One region of the Streptomyces sp. NPDC044921 genome, then DNA from elsewhere that is predicted to be linked to it. Evidence: riboswitches for the same ligand, from Rfam matches in the RefSeq annotation. Region 1 holds a riboswitch; the other holds the start of a gene.
What was found. Region 1 has a riboswitch for glycine ahead of gcvT (glycine cleavage system aminomethyltransferase GcvT). Riboswitches for the same ligand answer to the same signal wherever they lie in the genome.
Positions count from the first base shown of each region.

Region 1 (9,095 bases):
ACGGGCTGGTCCAGGCCCAGGTTCTTCTTGATCGCGGCGACGGACTCGGGGTTCGCGTCCTTGCCGACGTACTGGGTGGCCAACTGGTCGGCCGTCTGGCCCCCGAGGCGGGGTACCAGGAAGAAGATGGCGAAGGTGACTGCGCTGACCACCAGCAGCAACAGCACCGCGCCCATGACGCGTCGGAGGATGTACGCAGCCACAGCTGTACGGCCCCGGGTGGCCGCGGCGGGATCGTCCGCCGCGGCCACCCGGTGCCTTCACCTGCCTTTCGAAAGGTTCCGGCCTGCTGATTACTTCGAGGAGCTCATCAGCAGGTAGTCGTACATGCCGAGGTAGGCCTGCGTGACCGTGACGTTGTTGGCGGACGCCGGCCGGAGCAGCAGGTTCTTGCGGTAGATCAGCGGGACGACCGAGGCGTTGTCGAGGACCATCTTGTCGATGTCGCCCCAGGCCTTGGTGCGGGCCGCGTCGTCGGTGTTGGCGATCGCGTCCGTCAGGGCCTTGTTGATCTTCGGGTCGTCCAGCTCCATCAGGTTGTTGCCGCCCGAGGGCTTGATGGCCGCGCCGTTGACGATCTGGTCGAGGAAGCCGTAGCCGGTCGGCCAGTCGGCGCCCCACGCCATCGAGAGCATGCCGAGCTTGTTCTCGTGGACGTAGGACGGGACACCGGCGAAGTTGGAGAAGTACTTGCCGGAGGGGAACTGCTTGATCTCGACGTTGATGCCGACCTTCTTCAGCGACGCCTGGACGGCCGTGGCGGCCGCGACCTCGGCGGGCCGGTCCGAGCGGGCCGTGAGGATCGTGTTGAAGCCGTTCGGCTGGCCGCATGCCTTCAGCTCGGCCTTGGCCTTGGCGGCGTCACCCTTGTGACCCTCGGTCGCGTAGGTGTCGAACTTGGTGTAGCCGTTGACCGACGGCGGCAGCAGCGTGGTCGCCACGTCGCCCTTCGGCGAGCCGCCCATCGCGTCCAGGACGGACTGCTTGTCGAGACCCCACTGGACGGCCTTGCGGCAGTGCTCGTTGTCGAACGGCTTCACGTTGACGTTGAGCGCGATGTACTGCGTGGCGCCCGCGTAGGAGCTGTCCGTCTGGTTGGCGAGCTTGCCGCGCAGGACCTTCGGCTGGGTCTGCGGCTGCACACCGGTGCCGGCCGCGTCAGCCGTGATCTTGTCGGAGATCAGGTTGTTGTCGACCGTGACCGGGTTGACCTTGAACTTGATCGTGATCTTGTCCGGCAGCGCCTTGCGGATCGGGTCCGTCTTGGGGTCCCAGTTCTTGTTGCGCACGAGGGTGGCGCCGCGGCCCTCCTCGTAGGACTGGAACTGGTACGGGCCGGTGGACTGGATGGCCTGCACGTACTTCGCGCCGGTGTCCTTCGCCTTCGGCACGGGCGCCGTCTGCGAGAACGTCGCCAGGTAGTCGAAGTCGGCGAACGGCTGCTTCAGCTTGAAGACGATCGTGCGGTCGTCCGGCGTCTCGATGGACTTGATGCCGTCGGCCGACTTGTCCTTGTACGGACCCTGGTACTTGTCGCCGCCCTCCAGGTAGGCCTTGAAGTACGTCGGGCCGTTGGACAGGGCCTCGGGCGCGAAGTTGGAGCGCTCGATGGCGTACTTGACGTCCTTGGACGTCACCGGGGTGCCGTCCTGGAACTTCACTCCGGCACGCAGCTTGTACGTCCAGGTCTTGGCGTCCGGGCTGGACTTGCCGAGGGACTCGGCGAGGTCCGGCACGACCGTGAGGCCTTCCTTGCCCGCCGCCGGCTTGAACGTGGTGAGCGTCCGGCCGTAGAGGCGGGAGAAGTTCTGGACCCAGCCGTAGTACGTGTTGCCCGGGTCGAGGGAGTCCGGCACGTCCGAGTGCTCGTACGTGACCGTCCCTCCCTTCTTGTCCGACGCGTTGACGATCGAGTTCAGCGCGGCGTCCTTCTTGCCGTTGCCTCCCCCGTCGTTGTCGTCACCACCGCCGCCGCACGCGGCAGCTCCCAGCGACAGTGCCAGGACCGACGCAACGCCGGCGGTCACCCTTCTCGTCTTCACCTGAGGAAGCCCCCTCATTCGATGGATCACTTGCTGCGAGGGTCGAGGGCGTCACGCAGCCCGTCACCCAGCAGGTTGAAGGCCAGGACGGTGATGAAGATCGCCAGTCCGGGCACGAACATGTACTGCGGATCAGCCGTGTAGAGATCCACAGCGTTGCTGAGCATGCCGCCCCAGGAGGCCTGCGGCGGAGCGATACCGACGCCGAGGAAGCTCAGCGCGGCCTCGAACAGGATGTTCGTCGGGATGATCAGCGTCGCGTAGACGAGGATCGGCGCGACGAGGTTCGGGAGGAGCTCCCGGAACAGGATGTACGGGCCGCGCGCCCCGAGGCTCGTGGAGGCCTCGATGAACTCCCGCTTGCGCAGGGTCATGGTCTGCGCCCGCACGATCCGGCCGATGTACGGCCAGCTGAAGAAGCCGATCACGAAGATCAGCACGCAGATGCGCAGCGGCAGGCCGTCGAGACCGAAGAACCCGTCCTGCACGGAGGCGGAGATCGAGATGGCGAACAGCAGCAGCGGGAAGGCGAGGAAGGTGTCCATCAGCCTGCTGATGATGCCGTCCACCCAGCCGCCGTAGTACCCGGCGATCACGCCGAGCACGGTGCCGATGCACACGGACAGCAGCGTGGCGCCGCCCGCGACCAGCAGGGAGACCCAGGAGCCGTCGATGATGCGGGCGAGCATGTCGCGGCCGTACTGCGGGTCCACGCCGAGCGGGTGGTCCCAACTCATGCCGCCCCAGCCGCCCTTGGGGGCGAGCAGCGCGGGGTCGATGAGGTCCTGGTTGAACTTGTTGGGATCGAGGTTGAAGATCCACTGGATCGGCTTGGAGAACACCGCCATCAGCACGAGCAGGACGACGACGACGCCGCCGGCCATCGCCACCTTGTCCCGCTTGAAGCGCATCCAGGCGATCTGGGTGAGCGAGCGCCCTTCGATCTGGCTCTTCTTGACCCCGGAGAGCACGGCCTCGGGCTGTGCTCCGGCTTCCGCCCCGGTGGTCTCGATCGGTGCGGTCACGGTGCGATTGACCCCTCTCGGGCCGGCGATCGCCTAGCCCCTGGCTGCCGCTGTAGCGGTTTTGTTTGTCTCGTACACGAGACCGACCGGCCCGTGTCTTGCCGGGAGTCTTCAACGCTTTGGCGATCTGTTGCCAGACTTGGCGGTGAAAGGATGCGTAAACGTGATGCTGTCTGCGGGGTTCCGTTATCCGGACAACGGGTAACAGGGGTCGGACACGCTGAGCTAGGGGCATTTTACGACATAAGCGCTCATTCCACCCTTATCTACGCGCGGAGAGGTGAGCTGTCGTCACCTTCGCGCGGGGGTGCGGAACCGGCCCCGACCGGGTGCCGGACGGCTCAGTACCTGCCCTGGGCGGGCGGGTAGCCGTAGCCGGAGGCGGGGGCCTGGACGGGGGCCGTCGCGTGGGCCTCGCGGTCGTAGAAGGGGCGGGCGTTCGCGCGCAGCCACATGGCGACCGGGTCGTGGGCGTCGGACATGGCGACGGTGGAGACGGGGAGCCCGTCGGGGACGGCGCCGAGGGACTGCTGCATCATCGCGCGCACGGAGTCCACGGCCTGCGGCGAGGTGTCGTACACGTCCAGTCCGATGGCCAGGTACGGCGCGCCCAGCGCGGGCTGCACCCAGGCGCGGCGCAGCGAGCGGACGGCCGGGGTACGGTGCGCGTTCTGCGCGAGCAGGGCGTAGAACTGCGGGACCTCGATGGCCGGTTCGGACAGCCGCAGCGGTCCGGCGGGCTGGCGGTCCAGGCCCGTGGCGATCCGGCGCAGGTCGAGCCAGGGGATGCCGACGCCGCCGCCCGGGGCGTGCGGGTTGAGCCAGAGACCGTAGTGGTCGGGGTAGAGGGCGCGGGCCACGTCGACGCCGTCGACCACCTCGTACGAGCGGTTCCAGCCGCTGGCCGAGAGCTCCTGGGCGGAGGTGACGCAGGGCGCGTAGCCGTAGCCGTCGACCTCCATGTTCCCGTACTGGGCGTCCGGTGATCCGGCCTGGCCGTGCCACAGGAGCATCCAGATCCGGCCGGTGTGCGGGGTGGCGAGCGCGCGCAGGAGAGCCTCGTAGGCGTCGTAGCGCCCGGGCGTGACCTGGCGCAGCATGTGCTCGACCTGTCCGGCCGCGGCCGTGCCGCTCGCGCTCACCTTTACCGCCCCTTCGTACAACGCCTCGACCGTGACCTAGCTTAAGCCCGCGCGGGCGCCCGGACCCGGTGCCGGTTCGCGGGTCCGCCCCGTGCGTGGCCGGTCGCGCGGTCCCCGCGCCCCCGAGGTCGGTGACCTATCGCTGGTAGAAGGGCCGGACCCGGTTCCTCATCCACTCCCCCACGGGATCCTCCGCGACGTCCAGCAGTACCAGGTTGACCGGCCACGGGGCGGGGGACCTGGTCACCGCCCGGGTCAGGGCGTCCAGGGGCAGGGCCCGCAGGTCGCCTTCCCACTGGGAGAGTTCGACGCCCACGAACATCACGGGGTCGGCGGTCTCGATCGCGGCGAGGCAGCGGCGGGCGCTGAGCACGACGCCGGTCGCCTCGAACTCGGCGGAGGCGGCGGCGAGGAAGTCCACCGGGTCGTCCTGCCAGTCGGGTTCGAAGAGGCGGACCCGGCCGCCGCTCGCGGGACCGTCCAGCGGGGTCCGGCCGGCCCGGCACAACTCGGCGACGGCGGGCGGCGGCAGGGGTATGCCGACCACGCCGCCGGGGTTGACGACGATCCCCGCGTGCGGGGGCAGGCCGCGGGCGAACTCCACGGCGGGCGCGATGGTGTACGCCATGTGCGAGCCGGCGACCTGGCGGAACTGCTCCTCCGAGCTGAACACCGGGACGAAGGCCTGGCCGTCGATCTCGACGGCGGGCAGGTCGAGGGGCCCGCTGTGCGGGCCGCCGCCGCTGGGCAGCGGGACCCAGACGAAGCTCCGGCCGAGCACCTCGACGATCCGCCCGCCGGCCGCGGGCCCGGCGCCGAGGGCGGCCGAGAGCACCTCCTCCAGCTCGTTGCCGGGCCAGCCACCGTGCGGGTGGGTCTGCGTCTGCGCCGGGAAGTCCGCGGAGAAGTCCGCCGGGAAGTCCATCTGCCTACCGCCTGCCTGAAACCACTGCTGAGGCTGCAAAGGCTAACGGCTCGGGAAGCGGGAGTGACCGGGCCGGACGGGACGGCGCGCGTCCCGGGCCCGGTCCCCGGCCCGCTCTCCCGGGTCCGCCGCGCCGACCGGGGCGGAGGCCCTGCCCCCTCCGTACGGCGCGGCGTCCGGCCGTCGTGCCGTCGTTCCCGCGCGCACCGCACCCGGGGCCTGTCACCCCGCACGGCAGCAGGAAACCCGAGCCACCGCGGGCGAGTCCCGGCTGCCGGTGGTCACCCGGTGAAGCAGATGCGGCGAAGCGCGTCGGCCGCTGCGCGGTCGGCCAGGACGGCCGAGCCGCAGCCGGAGGGGAGGTCGCCCTGTTCGACGGAGCGCAGCAGGCGGGCGGTGGCCGCGCGGTGGCGCGCGAACGCGTAGCGCGAGACGCCGCGGCCGCGGTCGCGCTGGCCCGCCAGGGCCTGTTCGGGGGTGACGTCGAGGAGGAGCAGGTGCAGGGTGCCGCCCCGGCGGCGGGCCTCGCGGGCGAGCCAGCGGCGGACCCACGCCTGGGTGCCGCAGTCGTGCACCACGATCCCCTCACCCGTGCGCAGCGCGCGCCACAGCCCCGCGTAGTGCGCGAGGCGGACCAGCGGGCGGTAGGCCGCGTACGGCAGGAAGCCCGGCATGCGGTGCTCCCAGCGGTCGCGGGTGTCCTGGGAGTCGACGCGCCGGCCCGGGACGGTACGCCGCATGAGCGTGGACTTGCCGCTGCCGGGCAGACCCGTGACCACGACGATGTCCCGGGGACCGAACAGCAGCGCGTGCGGGCCGCGGCCGGGGCGGTCGCGCAGATCGCGGACGACGGGCGCCGGCACCGGGCCGCGGACCGCCCGGGCCGGAACGGCCGGCTGCTCGGGCAGCGCGATGCCCGTGGTCGTGGCGTACGCCCTGGTCCTGTTCACCGTGATCGTCCTCCCCTGGGGCCAGGTACGGAGTCCCATCCCCGCCGAGTGTAAAGAGAAGGTAATGCCGCAGGCCTCTCATTTCCGTACTCTTCCTGCAACAGGGCTGCTACAGGTCGCTGTGTCCGGCGGCTGGACTCGCGCACTCCCTGTGAAAGGTCCCCCTGCCGCGCCGGAAGGATGCGTGCAATGATGTGCGCGCCAACTGCATACCGGCCGTTTGAATCCGCGCGGGAGAGTCCCCAGCACCGCTGACGCTGGGGCGCCGAAGGAGCAAGTCCCTCCCTTGAATCTCTCAGGCCCCGTTACCGCGCGGGCGAGGCACATCTGAAAAGCGGGCCCGTCCCTGCCCCGGCAGGGCGGCTCCACCCAAGGTGCAAGCCATGGACCAGCGCGGTCATGGCGAACCTCTCAGGTTCCGATGACAGATGGGGAGGACCGACCTCGCCCGTCATTGCCCTGGGAGACGACCGACTGTGAGCAGTACAGGAGAACTCCGTCACACCGCGCTCGATGCCCTGCATCGCTCGCTCGGCGCGACGATGACCGACTTCGCCGGCTGGGACATGCCCCTGCGCTACGGCTCCGAGCGCGACGAGCACCTCGCCGTGCGCACGAAGGCCGGGCTGTTCGACCTCTCCCACATGGGCGAGATCACCGTCACCGGCCCGCAGGCCGCCGCCCTGCTCGACTACGCCCTGGTGGGCAACATCGGCGCGGTGAAGCCGGGCCGCGCCCGCTACACCATGATCTGCCGGGCCGACGGCGGCATCCTCGACGACCTGATCGTCTACCGGCTGGGCGAGAGCGAGTACATGGTCGTCGCCAACGCCTCCAACGCCCAGGTCGTCCTGGACGCGCTGACCGAGCGCGCCGCCGGCTTCGACGCCGAGGTGCGCGACGACCGGGACGCCTACGCGCTGATCGCCGTCCAGGGCCCGGAGTCCCCCGGCATCCTGAAGTCCCTCACCGACGCCGACCTGGACGGGCTGAAGTACTACGCGGGCCTGCCCGGCACGGTCGCCGGGGTGCCGGCCCTGATCGCCCGCACCGGATACACCGGCGAGGACGGCTTCGAGCTGTTCGTGCAGCCGGAGCACGCCGTCGAGCTGTGGCAGGCGCTGACCAAGGCCGGCGAGGGCGCCGGGCTGGTCCCGTGCGGGCTGTCCTGCCGCGACACGCTGCGCCTGGAGGCCGGCATGCCGCTGTACGGGCACGAGCTGACCACCTCCCTGACGCCCTTCGACGCCGGTCTCGGCCGTGTGGTGAAGTTCGAGAAGGAGGGCGACTTCGTGGGCCGGGAGGCCCTGAAGGAGGCCGCCGCCCGGGCCAAGCAGAACCCGCCGCGGGTGCTCGTCGGCCTGGTCGCCGAGGGCCGCCGCGTCCCGCGCGCCGGGTACGCGGTCGTCGCGGGCGGCGAGGTGATCGGCGAGGTCACCTCCGGCGCCCCCTCCCCCACCCTGGGCAAGCCGATCGCCATGGCCTACGTCGACCCCGCGCACGCCGCGCCCGGCACGTCCGGTGTGGGTGTGGACATCCGGGGCAGTCACGAGCCGTACGAGGTCGTGGCGCTGCCGTTCTACAAGCGGCAGAAGTAGACACTGGCCGTGGGCCGCCGCCGGTGCGGCCCGGCCACGCTCGTCCCAGCTCACCAGCAGTCCCCCTTTCACAGCACTCCCGCGCGTACAGGAGAATCCAGGCCATGAGCAACCCCCAGCAGCTGCGCTACAGCAAGGAGCACGAGTGGCTGTCGGCCGCCGAGGACGGCGTGTCGACGGTCGGCATCACGGAGCACGCGGCCAACGCGCTCGGCGACGTGGTCTTCGTCCAGCTCCCCGAGGTCGGTGACACGGTGTCCGCGGGTGAGACCTGCGGCGAGCTGGAGTCGACCAAGTCGGTGTCCGACCTGTACTCCCCGGTCTCCGGTGAGGTCACCGAGGTCAACGAGGACGTCGTGAACGACCCGTCGCTGGTGAACTCGGCCCCCTTCGAGGGCGGCTGGTTGTTCAAGGTGCGGGTCACGGACGAGCCGGGCGACCTGCTCTCCGCCGACGAGTACACCGCGTTCTCCGCCGGCTGAGGGGTCGTAGCCGTATGTCCGTCCTGAACACCCCCCTGCACGAGCTCGACCCGGCCGTGGCCGCCGCGGTCGACGCCGAGCTGCACCGCCAGCAGTCCACGCTCGAGATGATCGCCTCGGAGAACTTCGCCCCGGTCGCGGTCATGGAGGCGCAGGGCTCGGTCCTCACCAACAAGTACGCCGAGGGCTACCCGGGCCGCCGCTACTACGGCGGCTGCGAGCACGTCGACGTGGTCGAGCAGATCGCGATCGACCGCGTGAAGGAGCTGTTCGGCGCCGAGCACGCCAACGTGCAGCCCCACTCCGGCGCGCAGGCCAACGCGGCCGCGATGTTCGCGCTGCTCAAGCCGGGCGACACGATCATGGGCCTGAACCTCGCCCACGGCGGTCACCTGACCCACGGCATGAAGATCAACTTCTCCGGCAAGCTCTACGACGTCGTCGCCTACCACGTGGGCGAGGACGGCCGGGTCGACATGGCCGAGGTCGAGCGGCTGGCCAAGGAGTCCCGGCCGAAGCTGATCGTCGCCGGCTGGTCGGCGTACCCGCGGCAGCTGGACTTCGCCGAGTTCCGCCGGATCGCCGACGAGGTCGGCGCGTACCTGATGGTCGACATGGCGCACTTCGCCGGGCTCGTCGCCGCCGGGCTGCACCCCAACCCGGTGCCGCACGCGCACGTGGTCACCACCACGACCCACAAGACCCTCGGCGGCCCGCGCGGCGGTGTGATCCTCTCCACGGCCGAACTGGCCAAGAAGATCAACTCCGCTGTCTTCCCCGGTCAGCAGGGCGGCCCGCTGGAGCACGTGATCGCCGCCAAGGCCGTCGCCTTCAAGGTCGCCGCCACGGAGGACTTCAAGGAGCGCCAGCGCCGTACGCTGGAGGGAGCCCGCATCCTGGCCGAGCGTCTGGTGAAGGACGACGTCCGGAC
Region 1 is NZ_JBWKIF010000003.1:233,676-242,770, reverse strand. Features, by position in the region: gene AC07DA_RS06200 (ABC transporter permease) at 1-203, opposite strand, end outside; gene AC07DA_RS06195 (ABC transporter substrate-binding protein) at 294-2,060, opposite strand; gene AC07DA_RS06190 (ABC transporter permease) at 2,069-3,067, opposite strand; gene AC07DA_RS06185 (enhanced serine sensitivity protein SseB C-terminal domain-containing protein) at 3,409-4,209, opposite strand; gene AC07DA_RS06180 (enhanced serine sensitivity protein SseB) at 4,346-5,134, opposite strand; gene AC07DA_RS06175 (AAA family ATPase) at 5,416-6,084, opposite strand; glycine riboswitch at 6,306-6,405, shown strand; glycine riboswitch at 6,406-6,522, shown strand; gene gcvT (glycine cleavage system aminomethyltransferase GcvT) at 6,561-7,682, shown strand; gene gcvH (glycine cleavage system protein GcvH) at 7,787-8,164, shown strand; gene glyA (serine hydroxymethyltransferase) at 8,179-9,095, shown strand, end outside.

Region 2 (9,095 bases), on a different contig from region 1:
GCCGTAGTCGATGAGCCGCTTGGCGACGTCGTCGACGCTCACACCGGTCGCCTTGGTCAGCGGACGCAGGTCGATGATGCACTCGTGCGCGACGAGCCCGCCGGGGCCGGTGTAGAGCACCGGGTAGTGCGGCTCCAGCCGCTTGGCGACGTAGTTGGCGCTGAGCACCGCCACCTGCGTGGCGCGCTTCAGCCCCTCGCCGCCCATGAGCCGGACGTACGCCCACGAGATCGGCAGGATGCCCGCCGAGCCCCAGGGCGCCGCCGAGATGGGGCCGACGCCCGTCTCCGGGCCCGCCTCGGGCTGCAGCGGGTGGTTCGGCAGGTACGGCGCGAGGTGCTCGCGCACCGCCACCGGACCGACGCCCGGGCCGCCGCCGCCGTGCGGGATGCAGAAGGTCTTGTGCAGGTTCAGGTGCGAGACGTCACCGCCGAAGTGCCCCGGCTTGGCGAGCCCGACCAGGGCGTTGAGGTTGGCGCCGTCGACGTAGACCTGGCCGCCGGCCTCGTGCACCTGCGCGCAGATGTCCGCGACGTGCTCCTCGAACACGCCGTGCGTGGACGGGTAGGTGATCATCAGCACCGCGAGCTCGTCACGGTGCTGCTCGATCTTCGCCCGCAGGTCCTCGACGTCGATCTCGCCGTCGTCGGCGGTCTTCACGACGACGACCTTCATGCCCGCCATCACCGCGCTGGCGGCATTGGTGCCGTGCGCGGACGACGGGATCAGGCAGACGGTCCGCTGCTCGTCGCCGTTGGCCCGGTGGTACCCGCGCACGGCGAGCAGCCCGGCCAGCTCGCCCTGGGACCCGGCGTTCGGCTGGAGGGAGACCTTGTCGTACCCGGTGACCTCGGCGAGCCGGTCCTCCAGCTCGTGGATGAGCGTGAGGTAGCCCTCGGCCTGCTCGGCGGGCGCGAAGGGGTGCAGCTGCCCGAACTCGGGCCAGGTCACCGGCTCCATCTCGGTGGTCGCGTTGAGCTTCATGGTGCAGGAGCCCAGCGGGATCATGCCGCGGTCGAGCGCGTAGTCCCGGTCGGCCAGCCGGCGCAGGTAGCGCAGCATCGCCGTTTCGGAGCGGTGCTGGTGGAAGACCGGGTGCGTCAGGTAGTCGTCGGTGCGCAGCAGGCCGGCCGGCAGGCCGTCCTCGGTGGCCGCGTCCAGCGCCTCGATGACGCCCTCGACACCGAAGGCGGCCCACACGGCCCGCAGCTGGGCGCGGGTGGTGGTCTCGTCGCAGGCGATCGAGACGTGGTCGGCGTCGACGAGGCGCAGGTTGACCCCGTTGTCGCGCGCGGCGGCCACGACCTCGGCGGCCCGGCCCGCGACGCGCACGGTCAGGGTGTCGAAGAAGGAGCCGTGCACGACCTCCACCCCGCCGTTCGCGAGCCCGGCGGCGAGCACCGTGGCGTAGCGGTGGGTGCGCCGCGCGATGCCCTTCAGCCCGTCCGGGCCGTGGTAGACGGCGTACATGCCGGCCATCACGGCGAGCAGCACCTGCGCGGTGCAGATGTTGCTGGTGGCCTTCTCGCGGCGGATGTGCTGCTCACGCGTCTGCAGGGCGAGCCGGTAGGCCTTGTTCCCGTCGGCGTCCACGGAGACGCCGACGAGCCGCCCGGGCAGGCTGCGCGCCATCTTCTCCTTGACCGCCATGTAGCCGGCGTGCGGCCCGCCGAAGCCCATCGGCACACCGAAGCGCTGGGTCGTGCCGACCGCGATGTCGGCACCGAGCTCACCGGGCGACTTCAGCAGCGTCAGGGCGAGCAGATCGGCGGCGACGGTGACGACCGCCCCGAGCTCGTGCGCCCGGTCGATGACGGGCTTGATGTCCCGTACGGCTCCGGAGGCGCCCGGGTACTGGATCAGCACGCCGTTGATCTCGCGCTCGGCGACCTCGGCCGGGATGCCGTCGGTGAGGTCGGCGACGACGACCTCGACGCCGGTGGGCTCGGCCCGGGTCCGGATCACGGCGATGGTCTGCGGCAGCGCGTCCGCGTCGACCAGGAACAGGCCCTTCTTGTTCTTGCCCATCCGCCGCGACAGCGCCATGGCCTCGGCCGCGGCGGTGCCCTCGTCGAGCAGGGAGGCACCGGAGGTCGGCAGCCCGGTGAGGTCGGCGACCATGGTCTGGAAGTTCAGCAGCGCCTCCAGCCGGCCCTGCGAGATCTCCGGCTGGTAGGGCGTGTACGCCGTGTACCAGGCCGGGTTCTCCATGACGTTGCGCAGGATGACCGGCGGGGTGAACGTGCCGTAGTAGCCGAGCCCGATCATGGAGCCGAGGACCTGGTTGCGGTCGGCGAGCGAGCGCAGCTCGGCGAGCACCTCGGCCTCGCTGCGGGCCCCCGGCAGGTCGAGGGCCTCGGCGCTCTTGATGACGGCCGGGACGGCGGCGGCCGTGAGCTCGTCCAGCGAGCCGTAGCCGACCTGCGCGAGCATCTTGGCCCGGGCCTCGTGGTCGGGGCCGATGTGGCGCTGCTCGAAGGGGACTGCCTCTTCGAGCTCGGAAAGCGGAATGCGATGGGCGGTCATGGGCGGAGGCCTCCTGGTCTGACACGACCTTCGAGGGGCACCACGGCGCGGGTACCCGGACGGCCTCCCCCTCTGTCATCTCAACCTGAGAGCTTCACCGGATCGCCCGAAGGCCTCCGGCTTTCACCGTCGGTGAGAGCGGAAGCCGTCGACACCCGCTCTTCTTTCCAGAGTGACCTCGTCCGTGCGGTACGTGTGCCTGAGAGATTCCGGGGAGGATTTGCTCCTTCGGCGCCTCCGAAGGTGCTCGGAGGACTCTCCCGCACGGGGTCAGCAGCCGTTGCCAGCGTACCAGCGAGGTCAACGCACGAACCTTCGAGTGGCCGCCTCCCCGATTGTGCCGTTTTGTAGTGCCTACGGATGAGTTGCGACTGTGTGGAGGTCCCGTGCGTACCGACATCGATCCGCGCAACCTGATCGGCCGCAAGGCATTCGACCGCAACGGAACCAGGATCGGCACGATCGACGAGGTCTACCTCGACGACGCCAGCGGCGAGCCGGAGTGGGCGGCCATACGGACCGGGCTGTTCAGCCGGGACGCGTTCGTCCCCCTGGAGCCCAGCGAACTGATCGACGGCGCCCTCCACGTCCCGTTCGAACGGGCCCTGATCAAGGACGCCCCCGACTTCGGCGTGGGCCGCCACCTCTCCCCCGAGCAGGAACTCCAGCTCTACCACCACTACGGCCTGGACATCGCGGCCCCTCCCCCGCTGCCGGACCACGATTTCGGCAGGCTGGCGGGCTCGGACGAGCAGACGGCCTGATCCCCGGCGGCCTGATCCCAGACCGAAGCCGCCCCCGACGGCGACGCCACCGGGCCGGCGGATCCGCCCTCGGTCCCCTCGGGTCTTCGTAACACCAGCGGCAGCGGCTCCGCCAGCTCCAGCGCGGGGTCGTCGACCCGGAAGGTCCGCACCCTCCCGGGCGCCGAGCCGGGCGTCTCGAAGCGCACGGTGACCCGGCCCAGCCCGCTGCCCTGCACCCATCCGTGCCCGAACTCGGTGTGCCGCACGTCGTGCCCGGCGGGCCAGCGCCGCTCGGCGAGCGACGGCTGCTCCTCGTCCTGCGCCACGGCATGCTCCTCGACCGGCCCCTCGGCGACCGTCCGCTCCCCCGCGGCCTGTGCGAACAGGTCCTCCTGCGTGTAGTCGGCGAGTCCGCTGACCCCCACCCCGAGCAGCCGCACCCCGCCCGTGGTGTCCACCGAGTCCAGCAACCTGGCCGCCGCCTCCCCGATCACCCCCGGGTCGTCCGTCGGTCCCCGCAGCGTCTCGGACCGGGTGAGCGTCGAGAAGTCGTACCGCCGCACCTTCAGCACGATCGTCCGTCCGGAGAGACCGGCCCCGCGCAGCCGCCGCACGCACCGGCCGGCCAGCCGCTGCACCTCGAGGCCGACCCGCACCCGGTCGTGGATGTCCACGTCGTACGTGTCCTCCACGGACACGGACTTCGCCTCCCGCTCCGCCACCACGGGCCGGTCGTCCCGCGCCAGGGCCATCGCGTACAGCCCGTGCCCGTGCGCCTTGCCCAGCAGCCGGACCAGCTCGTCCTCGCCCGCCTCGACGATCTCCTCGACCGTGGTGATCCCGGCCCGCCGCAGGTGGTCACCCGTCGCCGGGCCCACTCCGGGCAGGGTGCGCACCGGCATCGGCCCGAGCAGCGCCCGCTCGGTGCCCGGCTCGATCACCACCAGCCCGTCGGGCTTGGCCTGCTCGGAGGCGATCTTCGCGAGCATCTTGGAGGCGGCGAGGCCCACCGATCCCGTGAGGCCCGTGACCGCGCGGATGTCCGCGCGCAGCTGCGTCCCGACCAGCCGCGCGGACTGCTCGTCCCAGGCCACTCCACCCGCCTCCAGGTCCACGAACGCCTCGTCCAGGCTCAGCGGCTCCACGAGCGGCGACAACGCCCTCAGCAGCTCCATGACCCGCTCACTGATCGCCTTGTACAGCCCGAAGCGCGGCACGAGGTAGGCGGCGTTGGGCGCGAGCCGCCTGGCCTGCCCCATGGGCATCGCCGAATGCACCCCGAAGACCCGCGCCTCGTACGACGCCGTGGCCACCACCCCCCGGGGCCCGAGTCCGCCCACGACCACGGCCTTCCCGCGCAGACTCGGCTTGGACGCCTGCTCCACCGAGGCGAAGAAGGCATCCATGTCGAGATGCAGGATCGTGGGCGCGGTTCTCACACCTCCGATGCTGCCCTACGGCACTGACAACGGCCCGGCAGGCCGCCCGGTCGCGTCGCGGCCGGGCCGGCGGGAGCAATCGCTTGCGGCCGGGCGGTGCGGGCGCGGAAACGTCCCGCCTCCCGCGCACAGGGGACTCCGTCTCCCGAACGGCTCAGACGGCCCGGTTCCGCCGCCGCGCCAGCTCGTCCGCCGGGTTGGGCCCGACCAGCGTCTCGCCGGTGTCGATCCGCTCCCCGTGCAGCTGGGACAGGGCGCTCTCGACATCCCGCCACACCACACCGACGGCGATCCCGAAGACCCCCTGGCCGCCTTGGAGCAGCGCGTGGACCTCGTCCGGCGAGGTGCACTCGTAGACCGTGGCCCCGTCGCTCATGAGCGTCATCCGCTCCAGGTCGCGGAAACCGCGTTCTCTGAGGTGCTGCACGGCCGTGCGGATGTTCTGCAGGGAGACCCCGGTGTCCAGGAACCGCTTGACGATCTTCAGGACGACGACGTCGCGGAAGCTGTACAGCCGCTGCGTCCCCGATCCGTAGGCGGGGCGTACGCTCGGCTCGACGAGCCCCGTACGGGCCCAGTAGTCCAGCTGCCGGTAGGTGATGCCGGCGGCCGCACAGGCCGTCGGACCCCGATAGCCGATCTGCTCGGACGCCATGGACGTCGTCCCTCCGCTGCTCGGCACGGCCGTCGGTCGCTGCGGAGCGTGACCGGCCGCGTCGCCCGGCTGGTGGTACCCCCCGCTCGCGCGGAGCCGTGAGCCGGGGGAAGGGTACGGACCGCTCGCCCTGAGACTGCGCTCGGGGCCGCCCCCAGCCGTACCGTCGCCGCTGCTTCTCACGCCGACCTCCGTCCTTGACCTGCCTTCTCGACGGTAGGCAGTCACCAGGGGTGCGTCAACGATCGCCACACTCGCCACGCCGAGTGATAATCACCCTAAGAGTGGTTTCCCGTGCCCCACCGCGGGGAAAGGCTAGCCGAATGCGCTCGGCGCGGACCGTGTGACGCTCTCACTCGCCACCGGCACATGCGGGCAATTCACTCCTCACAACGCGTCGGGCGACCCTGCCGCGGACCACATCGTCCGCCGGGCCGCCCCTTCGCCTCACGACCGCTCGTGCTCCCTGCCGCCCGGACCTCGCGTACGGAGCTCACTGGCTGCTGGTGCCGAAGTCCTCCGGAGAGATCTGGTCGAGGAACTCGCGGAACTTCTCCACCTCGTCCTCCTGCTCGTCCGGGATCGCGATACCGGCGTCGTCGAGCACCGTGTCACTGCCGTAGATCGGCGTCCCGGTGCGCAGCGCGAGCGCTATGGCGTCGGACGGGCGGGCACTCACCTCGACCCCACTGGCGAAGACCAGCTCCGCGTAGAAGACGCCCTCGCGCAGGTCCGTGATGCGCACTTCCGTGAGCTCCTGGCCGACGGCCTCCAGCACGTCCTTGAACAGGTCGTGGGTCAGCGGCCGCGCGGGGGCCATGCCCTGCTGGGCGAAGGCGATCGCCGTCGCCTCCCCCGGTCCGATCCAGATGGGAAGGTAACGGTCGCCTCCCACTTCACGCAGCAGCACGATCGGTTGGTTGGAGGGCATTTCGACCCGGACACCTACGACATCGAGCTCGTTCACACAGCAACCCTAGGCCGTGCTCGGGATGTTTGGGTAGTCGGGCCGGGATCGGGCACCTGATCCGGCCCTCGCGCGGCCCGCTGCTCAGGGCAGCCTCACTCCGAGCGCGGCCTGCACCAGCGCGGAGTGCAGCCGCACCGTGAGCCCCGCCAGCTCCTTCGTGCGCGCCTGCGCGTGAGCCCTGGTCTGCGGGTTCCGGTGCCGCTTGAGCGGGGCCACCACCTGGTCCACGAGGCCCGCCTCGCGGTCGGCGGCGGCCTTCATGGCCCGCAGATGCCGCGGTTCGATCCCGAACCGCCCGAGCTCGACGACGAGCGAGGCCACCGTGACGGCCTCGGCGTCGTAGGCCCCGTCCTCCAGTGGAGTGAGCAGCCCGTACGACTCCCACTCCTTGAGCTCCTGCTCGCCGATGCCGGCGGCGGCGAGCAGCTGCTCACGTCCGATCCTGGCCGCCGTGGGGCCCTCGGGAGCCTCGGGCGCGGGTTCGTCGCCGTCGCGCTGGCGTCCCACCACGGGCAGCTGGACGGCCTCACCGCGCTCCATGGCCTCCAGATGCTCGCGGATCACCTTCAGGGGCAGATAGTGGTCCCTCTGCATCCGCAGGACGTGGCCGAGGCGCTCGACGTCCTGGGCGCTGAACTTGCGGTACCCCGAGGGGGTTCGCTGCGGCTCGATGAGCCCCTCCGCCTCCAAAAAACGGATCTTGGAGATCGTGACCTCGGGAAACTCGTCGCGCAGCACGTTCAGCACCGTGCCGATGCTCATCAGCCCACTGTCCGCGGCGGCGGCGCCGTGGCCGGCACCGCCGCTCGGTGTTCGAAGCATGGACCTTCCCTGACGGACGGACCTTCGCTGGGGCTCCCCGGACGAGTCCGGTCAGTAGCCCCGCTGGCTCGCGTAGAAGACCAGCCGGTACTTGCCGATCTGCACCTCGTCGCCGTTGTTCAGCGCGACCTGGTCGATCCGCTCGCGGTTCACGTACGTGCCGTTCAGGCTGCCCACGTCGGCCACCGTGAACGAGTTGTCCTGGCCGCGGCGGAACTCCACGTGCCGCCGGGACACCGTGACGTCGTCCAGGAAGATGTCGCTCTGCGGGTGACGGCCGGCCGTGGTCAGATCGCTGTCGAGCAGGAAGCGGCTGCCCGAGTTCGGCCCGCGGCGCACGACCAGGAGCGCGGAGCCCAGGGGAAGCGCGTCCACGGCGGCCTGTGCCTCGGGAGACAGCGTCGGCATCGGCGTCTGGCCGGTGGTCTCGCTGTCGTAGGCCTCGAGACCCGAGATGGAGATCGTGGAGGTCGTCTCGGACGGACGCTCCGGAGTCGCCCCGGCCCGCAGCGGCGCGCCGCAGTTGGAGCAGAAGCGGCTGTTCTCCGCGTTGCGGTTACCGCACCTCGTACACACCAGGGCCGACATCGGATCCTCCTGCCGCGGCTGCTCACCGGGAGCGTGGGACGCATACGGGTCGGAAAACCCTCCACCCGCACCTGAGGCTGACGGTTGGCCGAAACCTATGCCGCCGGGCTGCGCAGGGTCAACCGACGGCGCGCCCTGACCTCGGGAGATGTCACCACCCGGACCAGCGACCTGGTCGCGGAAGAGCGGCCGCTGGCCTTCCGCGTCAGGCTGTGCGCGATGACGGGCGGTGGCACTGCTGTCGCTGCCCTCTCGCGCGCTCTTGCCGAACAACTTCGCAAACAACTTCACGGGCGATTCCCCTTGACCGAAACAGACCCGCCCGTGGGGCAGGACGAACCCTGACTGAACACTCTGGCCGACCCGGACATCCTGACAACGTCCGTCTGCACCAGACAGTTTCCACCACGCACCACCCATTCGGTGCGCCGACCCCCCGCAACCTCATGCCCTCGCCGGACGTCGCCCATGCACCCCCGGTTCACTGCGAGGACGACCGAGCGTAGTCAGGCCGCTTCGCCGCTCGCAAGGCGTCCACGACGATCTTGGTCGATCGCTCGACGGTCACGGTGGCCTGTTCCTTCTCGAGAGTCTGCACCACGCCTCCGGGGATGTTGAGCGCCGGCTCGAGGTCCTGCGGTTTGCCGATGACCTTGAAACGATAGGGCGCGTTGATCTTGTTCCCGTCGACGCTCACGCCCTTGCCGGAATCCGCGAGGTACGTCCCGGCGACCACGCGGACGCCGTTCACCTGGATCGCCTCCGCACCCGCCGCGCGCAGCTCCTGGATCGCGTCGAGCAGCATGTCCGCCTCGACCGTCCCCTTCGTGTCCTGGATGGCCATGGTGATGCCGGGCCCCTGCGCGGCCACCGTGCCCGCCAGGATGCCGAGTTGCCGCTCCTTCTCGATCGTCTGCTTCCGGGCCTCCTCGGCCTGGTCCGAGCTGTTCTCCAGCTCGTCCCGCTGCTTCTCGAGACCCTGCTTCTCGTCCTCAAGACGCTGAGTCCGGTCGTCCAGTTCATCGAGGATGCGGACCAGATCCTCCTGCCGCGCACCGCGCAGGGCACTGTCGCCGTCACTGTTGGACGCCACCTGCACGGCCAGGCCGAACCCGAGACCGAACAGCAGCAGCGCCACGATGAGTTGGGCCCGCGTGACTCGCGGCGGCCACAGCCCCTGCACCAGGCGCTGCCTGCCGGTCAGCCGCGGCCCGGGCACCGCCTCGTCAGCCGCGGACGCGGGCTCCGGTCCGGGACGGGGTCCGGCCTTCGGGGTCTCCCGCGCGGCGGGCACCGGGGCGGACACCTCCTGGGGCAGCTCCCTGCGCAGCCCGTTCCCGGGGTCACCG
Region 2 is NZ_JBWKIF010000015.1:4,838-13,932, reverse strand. Features, by position in the region: gene gcvP (aminomethyl-transferring glycine dehydrogenase) at 1-2,526, opposite strand, end outside; glycine riboswitch at 2,704-2,799, opposite strand; gene AC07DA_RS23050 (PRC-barrel domain-containing protein) at 2,913-3,290, shown strand; gene AC07DA_RS23045 (DNA polymerase IV) at 3,206-4,711, opposite strand; gene AC07DA_RS23040 (MerR family transcriptional regulator) at 4,866-5,549, opposite strand; gene AC07DA_RS23035 (bifunctional nuclease family protein) at 5,860-6,333, opposite strand; gene ftsR (transcriptional regulator FtsR) at 6,418-7,158, opposite strand; gene AC07DA_RS23025 (FHA domain-containing protein) at 7,210-8,166, opposite strand; gene AC07DA_RS23020 (DUF881 domain-containing protein) at 8,228-9,095, opposite strand, start outside.
Region 2: another riboswitch for glycine. It lies ahead of gcvP (aminomethyl-transferring glycine dehydrogenase); the one in region 1 lies ahead of gcvT (glycine cleavage system aminomethyltransferase GcvT).